Regions from separate parts of the Microbulbifer sp. JSM ZJ756 genome, predicted to be linked through region 2. Evidence: predicted binding sites of a transcription regulator. Region 2 holds the regulator's gene; the other holds the start of a gene.
The links. The regulator LexA, encoded in region 2, represses DNA repair genes until DNA is damaged. The targets are predictions, from matches to a motif close to ACTGTNTNTANANACAGT.

Region 1: uvrD (DNA helicase II) is a predicted target of LexA. The motif match lies at 5,429-5,446, and genes of this name have one in related genera.

Annotation. Positions count from the first base shown of each region.
Region 1 covers NZ_JBISER010000003.1:297,878-304,692, reverse strand. The annotation lists gene groES (co-chaperone GroES) at 1-256, shown strand, start outside; gene groL (chaperonin GroEL) at 253-1,881, shown strand; gene ACH6CX_RS07565 (TRAP transporter substrate-binding protein) at 1,926-3,059, opposite strand; gene uvrD (DNA helicase II) at 3,182-5,395, opposite strand; gene hexR (transcriptional regulator HexR) at 5,573-6,427, shown strand; gene ACH6CX_RS07550 (multidrug effflux MFS transporter) at 6,566-6,815, shown strand, end outside.
Region 2 covers NZ_JBISER010000001.1:496,653-503,467, forward strand. The annotation lists gene nagZ (beta-N-acetylhexosaminidase) at 149-1,174, opposite strand; gene ACH6CX_RS02175 (TetR/AcrR family transcriptional regulator) at 1,237-1,875, opposite strand; gene ACH6CX_RS02180 (DUF6763 family protein) at 2,010-2,330, shown strand; gene ACH6CX_RS02185 (TIGR00730 family Rossman fold protein) at 2,340-2,981, opposite strand; gene lexA (transcriptional repressor LexA) at 3,157-3,762, shown strand; gene ACH6CX_RS02195 (hypothetical protein) at 4,104-4,358, opposite strand; gene ACH6CX_RS02200 (DUF6586 family protein) at 4,521-5,018, opposite strand; gene topA (type I DNA topoisomerase) at 5,024-6,815, opposite strand, start outside.

The DNA of each region.
Region 1 (6,815 bases), on a different contig from region 2:
GACCGCCAGCGGCATCATCATTCCAGACAAAGCCGCAGAAAAGCCCACCCAGGGCGAGGTAATTGCCATCGGCAATGGTGCGCCGCTGGATAACGGTGAATTGCGCGCGCTGGCCGTCAAGGTGGGTGACCGGGTGCTGTTCGGCCAGTACGCCGGCAGTGAAATCAAACACGACGGCGAGACCTACCTTATCGTCAAGGAGTCCGACATCCTCGCCATCGTTGAACCGACCCAACAGCAGGAGAAAGCCGCATGAGTGCGAAGGCCTTAAAGTTTTCCGATGACGCCCGCGAGCGCATGCTGACCGGCGTAAATATCCTGGCAAATGCCGTCAAAGCCACACTCGGCCCAAAAGGCCGCAACGTGGTACTGAGCAAAAGTTTTGGCGCGCCGCGAGTGACCAAAGACGGCGTTTCCGTGGCGAAGGAGATCGAACTCAAGGACAAGTTCCAGAACATGGGCGCACAGATGGTCAAAGAAGTTGCGTCCAAGACCGCAGATGTCGCCGGCGACGGCACCACCACCGCCACGGTACTGGCCCACGCGCTGCTGCGAGAGGGGCACAAGTCCATCGCCGCGGGTATGAATCCGATGGACCTGAAACGCGGCATCGATACGGCCGTGAAGGCTGCGGTAGAGGAACTCGCCAAACTCTCCAAACCCTGCGACGACACCAAGTCCATCGGCCAGGTGGGCACAGTGTCCGCCAACTGGAACGAGGACATCGGCAGGATTATTGCTGAGGCCATGGAGAAAGTGGGCCGCGACGGCGTAATCACCGTTGAGGAAGGCAAGTCGCTGCACAACGAGCTGGAAGTAGTGGAGGGCATGCAGTTTGATCGCGGCTACCTCTCCCCTTACTTCGTGACCAACCAGGAGAAGATGCAGGCGGAACTCGATAACCCCTTCATCCTGCTGTTCGACAAGAAAATCAGCAATATCCGCGACCTGCTACCGCTACTGGAATCCGTTGCCAAGGCCGGTCGACCACTGGTAGTGATCGCCGAGGATATCGAGGGCGAGGCGCTGGCCACACTGGTAGTCAACAGCCTGCGGGGCATCATCAAGGTGGCAGCGGTCAAGGCGCCCGGCTTTGGCGATCGCCGCAAAGCGATGCTGGAAGACATCGCCACCCTCACCGGCGCCAGGGTGATCTCCGAGGAGGTCGGGCTCACCCTGGAAAAAGCGCAGCTGGAACAGCTGGGAAGCGCCAAGCGCATCGTGATCAGCAAGGACAACACCGTGGTTGTGGATGGTGCCGGGGACAAAGCTGCCATCGATGGCCGGGTAAAACAGATCCGTGCTGAGATCGAGGCATCCACTTCCGATTACGACCGGGAAAAGCTGCAGGAGCGCGTAGCAAAGCTGGCCGGCGGCGTTGCCGTGATCAAGGTCGGTGCCGCTACCGAAGTGGAAATGAAAGAGAAGAAGGACCTGGTGGACGACGCCTTCCATGCAACCCGCGCGGCGGTGGAGGAGGGCATTGTACCCGGTGGTGGCCTGACGCTGGTGCGCGTTGCCGACAGCCTGCGTAAAAGCGGGATCAAAGGCGCCAACGACGACCAGCAGGTGGGGATCAATATCGCGCTGCGGGCGATGGAAGAACCTTTCCGTCAGATCGTTGCCAACGCAGGCGTGGACGGCAGCGTGGTGCTGAACAATGTGCGTGCGCACGATAACCCCAATTTCGGTTACAACGCCCAGACCGCAGACTACGGCGACATGCTGGAATTCGGCATCATCGACCCGGCCAAGGTCACCCGCTCAGCGCTGCAGAATGCGGGCTCCATCGCCGGCCTGATGTTGACTACCGAGGTAATGGTGGCCGATAGAGCAGAAGGCATAAAGCCTGAAACATCTGCAGGTGCTTATGATTACTGATTCATTACGGTAATCAAAAAACGGGGCCACAGGGCCCCGTTTTTTTAATCCGCGCTAATGGCTCTGGTCTGGTAATAAGCCTCTTCGCTGATGCGATGATAGGGGATCACATCGTCCCTGAATTCCTTGAAGGCCTCGTAGACCCGCGCGAACTGGGGGTCCTCGGCTGCGGTCTCCTCCAGGATTTGCCGGTTTACCTTCTTCAGGTGCGCCAGCACCTCGTCCGGCAGGCGCCGCAGTTGCACACCGTGCTCCTTCACCAGTTCCTGTAACGCGCGGTTGTTGCGCGCGGTGTACTCATCGAGCATATCCTGGTTGGCGTCGCGGGCGGCCACGCGCACGATTGCCTGCAGGTCTTTCGGCAGCTTCTGGAACGCGGTCTTGTTGACGATGATCTCGAGGATCGAGCCGGGCTCGTGCCAGCCGGGGTAGTAGTAGTACTCGGCGATCTGGTGGAAACCGAAGGCCAGGTCATTGTAGGGGCCGACCCATTCGGTGGCATCGATGACGCCGGTCTGCAGGGCTGTGTAAAGCTCGCCGCCGGGAATGGTGACGGCGGTACCACCGGCCCGGTTCAGTACCTCGCCCCCGAGGCCCGGGATACGCATCTTGAGGCCCTGCAGGTCCTCTACCGAGTTGATCTCCTTGTTGAACCAGCCCGCCATCTGCACGCCGGTGGAACCCCCGGCCATGGGGATCAGGTCAAACGGCGCATAGAGTTCTTCCCACAGTTCGCGGCCGCCGCCGTAGTGCAGCCAGCCGTTCATCTCCTGGGCATTGAGGCCGAAGGGCACGGCGGTAAAGAACTGTGCCGCCGGCACCTTGCCCTTCCAGTAATAGGCCGCGCCGTGGCCCACCTGGGCAGCGCCCTCGGACACCGCACCGAATACCCCCATCGCCGGCACCAGCTCCCCGGCACCGTATACCTTGATCTTCAGACGCCCGTCGGACATCGCCTCCACCGTGCGGGCAAAGCGCTCCGGCGCACTGCCGAGGCCGGGAAAGTTCTTCGGCCAGGTGGTGACAAGCTTCCACTCGAAAGTCTCGCGACTGCCGTCCTCGGTGAACTGCCGGGCCGGGCCCTGTTCCGAGCGGGAGACCACCAGCGCGCCGAAGGTAATGACCAGCAGGGCCAACAGGCCGAGGATGACGGGGGGATACCAGTTAATTTTTTTCATGTTTTTTATTGTCGGGTTTTCGATCTTCGCCAGTGGGGATACTGGCAAAGTTACGTGCAAGAGTCACCCGGTGCTGCTGTCAAATCCCGGCCCGCGCCGGGATGGCGGGCCGGCTCCCGAAACTACAACGGCTGCAGCTTGGCCATCGCTACCACCAGCCACTTGCTGCCGGCATCGTCAAAATTGACCTGCACCCGGGCCCGCGGACCGCTGCCCTCGAACTGCACCACGGTGCCCTCACCGAACTTGGGATGCTCCACCCGGCCACCCAGGGCCAGCGGCGGCAGGTCGTCGTCGAAATCCGGCGCCGGGTCGGAGAAGCGTCCCACCTTGCCATAATCCGGGTTGAACAGGGGGCGCGAGATCTCGGTCTTGAGGCGCACCTCGTGCACCAGTTCCGGCGGTATCTCGCCGATAAAGCGCGACGGGCTGTTGAAGGTCTCGCTGCCGAACAGGCGCCGGTTCTCGGCGTAGGTGATATAGAGCTTCTGCATCGCACGGGTAATGCCCACGTAACAGAGCCGCCGCTCCTCCTCCATGCGCCCCGGCTCCTGCGCCGACATCTTGTGCGGGAACAGGTTTTCCTCCACCCCGGCCATGAACACCAGCGGGAACTCCAGCCCCTTGGCCGAGTGCAGGGTCATCAGCTGCACCGCTTCCTCGAACTCGTCCGCCTGGCCCTCGCCGGCATCCAGCGCGGCGCTGTCGAGGAACTGGTCGAGCAGGGAGGGCTCCTCCACCTCGACCCCGGACTCGTCCGGCGGCACCTCGATGCCGTCGAAGCTCCGGCAGGCGCTGACCAGCTCCTTGAGGTTTTCCACCCGGGTCTGGCCCTTCTCACCCTTTTCCTTGCCATGGAATTCCAGCAGGCCACTGGTCTCGATCACGTCCTCGGCGATGGCATCCAGCTCCCGGTCCACCGCATCGCCTGCCAGCCGGTTGACCAGCTCCAGGAAGCCCTGCAGGGCATTGGACGCGCGCGCCGCCAGCACCCGCTGGGCCACCATCTGCTGCGCCGCCGCCCACAGGGAGCAACCGTGCTCGCGGGCGAAACCGCGCACGGCGTCGACACTGCGCGCGCCGATGCCGCGGGTGGGGGTATTCACCACACGCTCGAAGGCGGTGTCATCGTGGGGGTTGCTGATCATGCGCATGTAAGACAGCGCGTTCTTGATCTCCAGGCGCTCGTAGAAGCGCTGGCCGCCGTAAATGCGGTAGGGCACCCCTTCCCGCAACAGGGCCTCTTCCAGTACCCGCGACTGGGCATTGGAACGGTACAGGATGGCGACGGAGTCGCGCGGGTTGCCATCGCGCACCCACTGCTCGATGCGCTCGACAATAAAGCGCGCCTCGTCCTGCTCGTTGTAGGCAGAGTAGAGGGAGATGGGCTCGCCTTCCTCGCCCCGGGTCCACAGCTCCTTGCCCAGGCGGCCGGCGTTGTGCTCGATCACCGCGTTGGCGGCCTTGAGGATGGTGCTGGTGGAGCGGTAGTTCTGCTCCAGGCGTACGGTCTGCACATCGCGCATGTCACTGGCGAAATGCTGGATATTCTCGATCTTGGCGCCGCGCCAGCCGTAGATCGACTGGTCGTCATCCCCCACCGCGGTAATGTGGCACTGGTCGCCGGCCAGCAGGCGCAGCCAGGCGTACTGGATGGTGTTGGTGTCCTGGAATTCGTCCACCAGGATATGGGGAAAGCGCTGGCGGTAATGGGCCAGTACGCCGTCGTTGTTCAGCCACAGTTCGTGGGCCCGCAACAGCAGTTCACCGAAATCCACCAGGCCGCCGCGCTGGCAGGCTTCCTCGTAGGCGAAGTAGATGCGCACCATGGTCTGCAGCCAGGGGTCGCCGCCGGCCTGGATGTACTGCGGGCGCAATCCCTCGTCCTTCTGGCCGCCTATCCACCACTGGGTCTCCCGCGGCGGCCACTTGGCCTCGTCCAGCCCCAGGTCGTTCTGCACCCGCTTGATCAGGCGCAGCTGGTCATCGGAATCCAGGATCTGGAAGTTCTGCGGCAGGTTGGCCTCTTTGTAGTGGGCCTTGAGCAGCCGGTGGGCCAGGCCGTGGAAGGTGCCCACCCACATGCCGAAGGTGTTGACCCCCAGCAGTTCCTCGATGCGCGCGCGCATTTCGCGGGCCGCCTTGTTGGTGAAGGTCACGGCGAGGATGGAGTAGGGCGAGGCCCCCTCCACCTGCATCAGCCAGGCGATGCGGTGCACCAGCACGCGGGTTTTGCCGGAGCCAGCGCCGGCCAGTACCAGCTGGTTGCAGGGCGGTGCCGCCACCGCCTCGCGCTGGGCGTCGTTCAGGGGGTCTAGAATCTGGGATACGTCCATGGAGCGGGATTGTACCAGAGCTGGCGCCGGAACCCTGTGTAAATAAACAGGTTTTTGGTCAGTCCCGAAGCCGGGACAGGGTGCCGGCGCTGAACGAAACAGCCCGGGCCCTGCAATCGCTCGCCACAGCCGTGGGCAACCGCTAAACTGCGCGTCTGTAATAAGGAAGGAAGTCCCGTGAAGCCGGCGGAAGTCACGCAGAAAATCAGCGAACAGCTGTCCTCCATGCGCAAGTCCGAGCGCAAGGTGGCGGAGTATATCCTCGCCAACCCGGATGAGATCATCCATATGCGCATCGTGGACCTGGCTACCGAGGCCCAGGTGAGCGAGCCTACCGTGGTGCGCTTCTGCCGCGCCGTGGGTTGCTCAGGTTTCCAGGAGTTCAAGCTCAACCTGGCGCAGCAACTGGCCTCCAGCCCCAGTTTCGGCCAGATCGCGGTCACCGAGACCGACACCATCGCCGAGTACAAGCGCAAGGTGTTCGACTCCACCGTGGACACCCTGCTCAACGTGCGCGACAAGATCGACGCACGGGCGCTGGAGGCGGCCGTCTCCGCCATCGCCGCCGCCAAGCGTGTGGAGTTCTTCGGTTTCGGCGCCTCGGGCGCCGTGGCCAGTGACGCCCAGCACAAGTTCTTCCGCCTGCAGCTGGCCACCGCAGCCCACTCCGACCACCACATGCAGAACATGTCGGCCATGTCGATGGAGCCCGGTGACGTGGTGGTGGCCATCTCCCAGAGCGGCCGTACCAAGGCGCTGCTGCACTCCATGGAAATGGTGAAAGAGCAGGGCGGCACCGTCATCGGCCTGGCGCCCAGTGGCTCGCCGGTAGCCCAGCGCTCCACCATCCCGCTGGAAGTGGACGTGGAGGAGGATATCGAGATCTATACCCCGCTGTCCTCGCGCATCGCCCACCTGGTGGTGATCGATGTGCTCGCCATCGGCGTGGCCCAGCGCAAGGGACCCCAGCTGCAGGAGCACCTGCTGAAGCTGAAAAAGGGGCTGTACACCCTGCGCGAGGACCAGCGCTGAGCCGCTGGCGACCACTGCGCTGGCCGTGACGCCCCCGCGCCGCTAACATGCGCCCGGCCCTGACGGCCCGGGGCGCCGCAAACCGCGACTGCCCTTCACCTGAACCGACTTCGACGCCACCGGCGTGCCGAGAACCTTATGCATCCAACTCCCGCCGGGGAGGAGTCCGCGCCGTCCCGTTCGCTCGCCCTGTGGCTGGCGGCGCTGGTGGCGCTGACACCATTTTCCCTGGACACCTACCTGCCGGCAATCCCGGCCATGGCCGACTCCCTGGGCAGCGGGGTGGCACAGGTGCAACACTCCGTCTCCAGCTTCCTGCTGGGGTTCGCGCTGGGGCAGCTGACCGGCGGGCCCCTTTCCGACCGCTGGGGGCGGCGCACGGTCGGCA
Region 2 (6,815 bases):
CATCGACTGTGCAGATTCCACCAGCGGTTACTCCTGATATAGCGATATTCAGATTCAATGGTTGCGGAAAATAACGCGGGTGGCGGGGGGATTTCCAGCACCAATCCCTGAAGAAAACAGAATTAGCCCCCAGTGTCGGGGCAGTACTTCAGCCCCCACGGGCCAGCAGGTCTTCCAGCCAGCTCCGCGTGCGCTGCCAGCGCTCGTCCTGCTGCAGTGCCTCCCAGCCCATTGCCCCGGGCTGGCCGCGCATGCGCCGGAGCCTGGCGGCAGACTCCGGGGGTGGTGTAAAGCCCTGTAGTGCCTCCAGGCATTCCAGCGCCCCCTGCCGGTTATTGCACACCACTCCCATATCGCAACCAGCATCCATGGCCGCCCGGATCCTGGCCCCATAACCACCGGCGGCACCCGCGCCTTCCATTGACAGGTCATCGCTGAAGATTACACCGTCGAATCCCAGCTCACCGCGCAGTATCTGCTGCAGCCACAGGCGGGAAAAGCCAACCGGATTGCGGTCGACGCGAACAAAACGGATATGTGCGGGCATGACCGCATCCAGCTCCCCTGCCCCCATGCACTCGATAAAGGGCAGCGCATCGGAGGCCATTACTTCCTCCAGCGTGCGCTCATCCTCAGGCAATTCTTCGTGGCTGTCCTCCAGCACATGGCCATGGCCGGGAAAGTGCTTTCCGGTAGTCGCCATGCCGGCCTCGTGCATCCCCTCCATGAAAGGACGCACCCGGGAGGCGACCTGTGCCGGGTCTGCGGCAAAACTGCGGTCACCGACAATGCGGCAGTGCTGGTCATCGGCGTCCAGCACCGGGGCAAAGCTGAAATCCACATCCTCGGCACGCAATTCCGCCGCCAGCAACCAGCCCGCATCACGCAACTGGTCCGCATCCGCATTGGCGGCCAACAACTGCATGGAGGGGATGCGGGTAAAGTCGTCACGGAAACGCTGCACGCGCCCGCCCTCCTGGTCAACTGCCAGCAGGATCTCCGGGCGCAGGTCACGGATCTCGGTGACAAGCGCCCGCAACTGTGCGCGACTGCTGTAGTTGCGGGCAAAGAAAATCAGCCCACCCACCAGCGGATGGCGAAGCACTTCCCGGTCCTCTGCCGTGAGCTCGGTGCCCTCGACATCAACCATTACCGGACCAATCAATTCACCCATCTTATTCCCTCATTGCTTAACACTGGCGGTACAGCCTGCATCCGCCGGCGCTAAAGTCTCGCTTATGACTTCTCCGTATCCGCCCGCAACATGGCCGCAGCTGCGGGCACGAGGCGGTCGAGTGTTTCCGGCAGGCTGCTTTGCGCGTCGAAATCCTCCCTGAGGATAGCGTCGATGGCATCAAAGCTCGAAAGGGTAAAGATCGTCGCCCCCAGCATAAAATAGAGCCGCCAGTAGAAAGTGACCGGGTCGATTCCCGGCAATGCCTGGCTCAGCAGGCCGGCGAAACGACGATAGCTCTCGCCATAGCGGGACACGATATAGCGACGCAGGTGGCCCTGGTGTTGGGTATAGGCCATGCCCAGCAGGCGCATGAACCGCTGGGGATCACGCCCCTCCGCCGCCAGGCTCGCCACACCGCCGCGGAAGAGGCTACCCAACAGCTCCTCCACTTCCAGCTTTTCGCCTGCAGCCACCCGCCGGTCCAGGTCTGCGGCCAGGGTCTCTGTAAAGGGCGTCAAAAAACGCTCAAACACCGCCTGGATCAGTTCTTTTTTTGACCCGAAATGATAATTTACCGCTGCGAGATTGACCCCGGCGGTACTGGTAATGGTGCGCAGTGAGGTCTCCGTGAAGCCACGTTCGGCAAACAGTACCTCTGCGGCATCCAGAATCCGACTGACCGTATCTGTCTGGGTCATACAAATTCAAACCAACAATTTAAACACTTGTTTTGATCTGGCTGAGATTAGCACACTTGTATCCGAAAAATCGCGGGTACTGAAGGCGGCAGGCAGACATTAGATTGGAAGTCAAACGCAAGGGGACAAGGATCATGGCACATAGCCACCCTGACATAGGCAACTGGTTCGAGATGCTGGAGAGCGGACAACTGTTCGAGGTGGTCGCCCTCGACGACCTGCACAGGACAATCGAAATCCAGTACCTCGACGGCACCCTCGATGAGCTGGACATGGAGCAATGGCAGGTATTGCCGCTGGCTCCGGCTCCTCCACCCGAAGACGCCAATATCGCCTATGGCATGACCGCACGGGAGCACAGCCCCAGCTCCAGCGATCCCGGCATACCCGAAGAGCAAAACCCGCTGGATTACCTGGAGGGAGAGAGCTTCAGCGGTACCGATGAATCCCTCTGAAGCGAATGACTACTGCTCGCGCTCGCGGATGTAGTCGATAATAATTTCTGCCGCCTCATCGACGGTATCGACAACATGGAAGAGGTCCAGGTCGGATGCGTCGATACATTTGCTCTGCAGTACCGTATCCACCAGCCAGTCGCGCAGGCCCGCCCAGTAGCGGCGCCCTACCAGAACAATCGGGAAATGAAGGACTTTCTGCGTCTGCACCAGGGTCAGGGCCTCGAAGAGCTCGTCCAGCGTGCCGTATCCGCCTGGCAAGCCGACAAACCCCACGGCGTGCTTTACGAACATGAACTTGCGCACAAAAAAGTAGCGAAAGTGGAGGCTGATATCCTGGTATGGGTTGGCCGTCTGCTCGAACGGCAATTCAATATTGAGGCCGATGGATGCCCCCGGCTGCGGGTGTGCCCCGCGATTGCAGGCTTCCATCAATCCCGGCCCGCCGCCGGTGATTACCGAGATTCCCTCCGCAGCCAACAGCTCCCCGAGCCGTACTCCCTGTTTATATTCCGGGCTTTCTTCGGTAAACCGCGCGCTGCCAAATACGGTCACCGCACCAGTCAGCGCAATCAGGCGCTCTATTCCATCCACCAGCTCGGACTGGATACGCAGGACGCGCCAGGCCTCGGGCATCTTGGCATCTAACATTCCACTTTCCCTGTTCTGTCGCGTTTCTCAACGCTTGTTATTTTGTCGGTTCTTCCCTGTCTCTCCCTCCAATGTAGCAGTATGTGACGACAGCGCTGTGAATTTGCGCCGGGGGTAAATCTGTATATAATCACAGCAACTGTATAAAAATACAGACACACGACCAGGTGAATCTATGACCAATCTCACGGCCCGCCAATCCCAGGTACTCGAGCTGATCAAGACCTACCTCGATGAAACCGGCTATCCCCCTACCCGCGCGGAAATTGCCCGGCAGCTGGGGTTCCGATCCCCCAATGCCGCCGAAGAACACCTCAAGGCGCTGGCCCGCAAGGGTGCCATCGAAATGGTGGCGGGAGCCTCCCGCGGAATCCGTATACCCGATTATCACCCGGGGTTGCCGATCGTCGGTCGTGTAGCAGCGGGTAACCCGATACTCGCCGAGGAAAATATCGAGGATTACTGTGACCTGCCCACAGACTTCTTCCACCCGCCGGCAGATTACCTGCTGCGCGTCCACGGAATGAGTATGCGGGATGCGGGAATTCTCGACGGCGACCTGCTGGCCGTGCAGCGCACTGACCAGGTACGCAATGGGCAGATCGTTGTCGCCCGGATTGAGGACGAGGTAACCGTCAAGCGCTTCCGCCGCAAGGGCAACCAGGCAACCGTGCAACTGCTGCCGGAGAACGAGGAATTCGATGTAATTCAGGTAGATATGCGCGACAAGCACTTTGTCATTGAGGGCCTGGCCGTGGGCGTGATCCGGCAGAGTCCCTGACCCGGGCACACTCTGTAACGACGAACCCCCTGCCCTCCCAGTTGGGCAGGGCCTAACCCCCTATCTTCTCAGCAACCCACGCCTTCGCACTATTCCGCGGGTTTCGTATAGTCCCGCGGGTACCTGCCGCCGTCCGTAACTGTCACCAGCATCAGCCACGCACACGCGTCTGCGCCCCTGGCGTGCGCCCGGGCAGGACGGCGCGGCGGCCTGGCACAGTTCAACAGCCGGTTCGAGATGGGTATCAGGTGGGCCCAGTGAGGGGCTGGAGGGTATTGGATGGGCGACCAGCAGCAGCATCGGCTGTGTTGCCGCACCGCTGGCCGGCCCCGGCGAGGGGATCAGTGGATTGTGTGGTTAACAGGCTCCAATTCCTCTTCCTCGAGGTATTCGGCCGCAATCTCATCAATATTCTGCACGGCGTCGATGCCGGCTTCCAACATGGCACGGGCCACTGCAATCTTGTGCTCGCGCAAGAATTCAGAGCTGGCGTCCGAAAAATGAATACGCACCAGCGGATCCTCCTTCTCCCCGGCACGGCGCAGGGCGACATCGCCGTTGGCGAGTTCGATAATTTCAAAAGTTTCGGAGGACATTCGCTTCTCCTGCAACATCAAGTTTTGCGCAGTGTAACACAGGGAAGGAGGTAGAATCAGTGTACGGGAGGCTCCGGACTGCCCCGCGGGCCTGGGGCGGCCAGGGCTGCTGCAGCCGGAGCGCAGCAGGCAGTTGCTGGATCGCGGCCCCCGGGTTGGCCGCTAATACTCTTCCATATGCGCTCGCTGGCGCCGGATTAGCTCCACCATCGACTCCCGCCAGTTCCGCAGGGCATCCAGGTCAGGGGCGGCAGATTGCCGTGAAAGGTCGCGAAGGGGAATTACCTGCGCCGGGGAGCCCGCTCCATTGCCTTGCGAGGCGCGGCTACCGGAGAATTGCCATAACCCCAGCCAGGCCGCTTCTATACCCGCCAGCCAGCTCTCCGGGTCCCCTGCCAGGGCCTCCAGTTCGGCCGCCTCGGAAGACGACATACCGCGGGAGGCAGCATCACGGGCGAGCTGCCCCGGCGACTCCGGCTGGCTGCCCAGTTGCAGCTGGTGCGCCAGCTCACACAGGAACGCCCGGTATGCCAGCCACAGTTGCAACACCACGGCATCCTGCACGGCAGCCTGGTGCAGCCCCCCTGCGGGAGCGGACTCAAGCAGTAGCTGGCTTTTGCGCAATGCCGCGGCCACGCTGCCGGTGTAGGGGTTGGCCATAGACCCTACTTGTCCTTGGCGGCGGCTTTCTTGCGTGCCGGCTTGCGTTTGGTCGCCGCTTTCTTGGTCGCCGCCTTCTTGGTCGCTTCCACCTGCCACTTGCCATCGCGATAGAACGCGCGCCAGCCGGTGGCCTTGCCGTCTTCCTCGGACTGTACGTACTGCTCCTGGGTCTTGCGACTGAAGCGAATTACCGTATCGCGGCCCTGGTCGTCCTCGGTGGGCGCCGAGAACAGGTAACTGTACTTGGGATCGATCTCATCCTTGTGCGGCAACACCTCTTTGACCAGCGGTGCCCGCGTCTCGCGGTTCTTGGGGAACTGGCTGGCAGCAAGGAAAAGCCCCGAGGCACCGTCGCGCAGGATATAGTGGTCTTCCACCTTCTGGCAGGGCAGTTCAGGCATGGGCACCGGATCCATTTTGGGCGGTGCAGGCTGTCCATTCTTGAGCAGCTTGCGGGTGTTCTTGCACTCGTCATTGGTGCAGCCAAAGTACTTGCCGAAACGGCCCGACTTGAGCTGCATGTCGCTGCCACACTTGTCACATTCAATCACCGGGCCATCGTAACCCTTGATCTTGAAGGTGCCCTTCTCTACCTCGTAGCCATTACAGTCCGGGTTGTTGCCGCAGATATGGAGTTTGCGCTGCTCGTCCAACAGGTAACTGTCCATGGCCGTGCCGCACTTGGGACAGCGCCGCTTCTCTCGCAACTGGCGGGATTCCGCGTCCTCGTCCTTGTCAGCATCCACTGCCTCGTCCCCGGACACCAGGTTCATGGTGTTGGTGCATCGTTCCTTGGGCGGCAGCGCATAGCCGGAACAGCCCAGGAAAACCCCGGTGGAACCGGTGCGGATCTGCATATGGCGCCCGCACTTACTGCACTCGATATCGGTGTCTGTGGGCGTATTGCGGCGCATGCCGCCCTCTGCCGCCTGGGCTTTCTCCAGGCGCGAGGAGAAGTCGGAATAAAATTCGTTGAGCAGGTCCTTCCAGCCCTTGTCACCTTCGGCGACAGAGTCCAGTGACTCCTCCAGGCTGGCGGTGAACCCGTAATCCATCAGGTTCTTGAAGCTCTCGCTCAGGCGGTCGGTGACGATGTCCCCCATCTTTTCGGCATAGAAACGGCGGTTCTCGAGCCGCACATAGCCGCGATCCTGGATGGTGGAAATAATCGATGCATAGGTCGAGGGCCGGCCGATACCGCGTTTTTCCAGCTCTTTTACCAGCGCCGCCTCGCTGAAGCGCGCCGGCGGCTTGGTGAAATGCTGTTTCGGGTCGAGTTTCTTCAGGGCCAGTTTTTCACCGACCTTGACGTCCGGCAGCACCGCATCCTCTTCTTTCTTACTGGTCTGCGGGGCCACCTTGAGGAAACCGTCAAAACGGATAACACGGCCACGGGCACGCAGCTCGAAGTCCCCGGCGGAGACGACAACCGAGGTCGAGGTAAACTGTGCCGGGGTCATCTGGCAGGCGACGAACTGCTGCCAGATCAGGTTGTACAGGCGCTCGGCATCGCGCTCGACACCAGTCAGCATATTGGGCTGCATCCGCACATCGGATGGGCGAATGGCCTCGTGCGCCTCCTGGGCCCCCTCTTTGCTGGCGTAATTATTGGGGCTGTCCGGCAGGTACTTGTCACCGAACTTTTCACCAATAAATTCCCGTGCGGACTCCACTGCCTCCTTGCTGAGGTTGGTGGAGTCGGTACGCATATAGGTGATATGACCCGCTTCATACAGGCGCTGGGCAAGCATCATGGTTTTCTTGACGCTGAAACCAAGGCGGTTACTGGCCGCC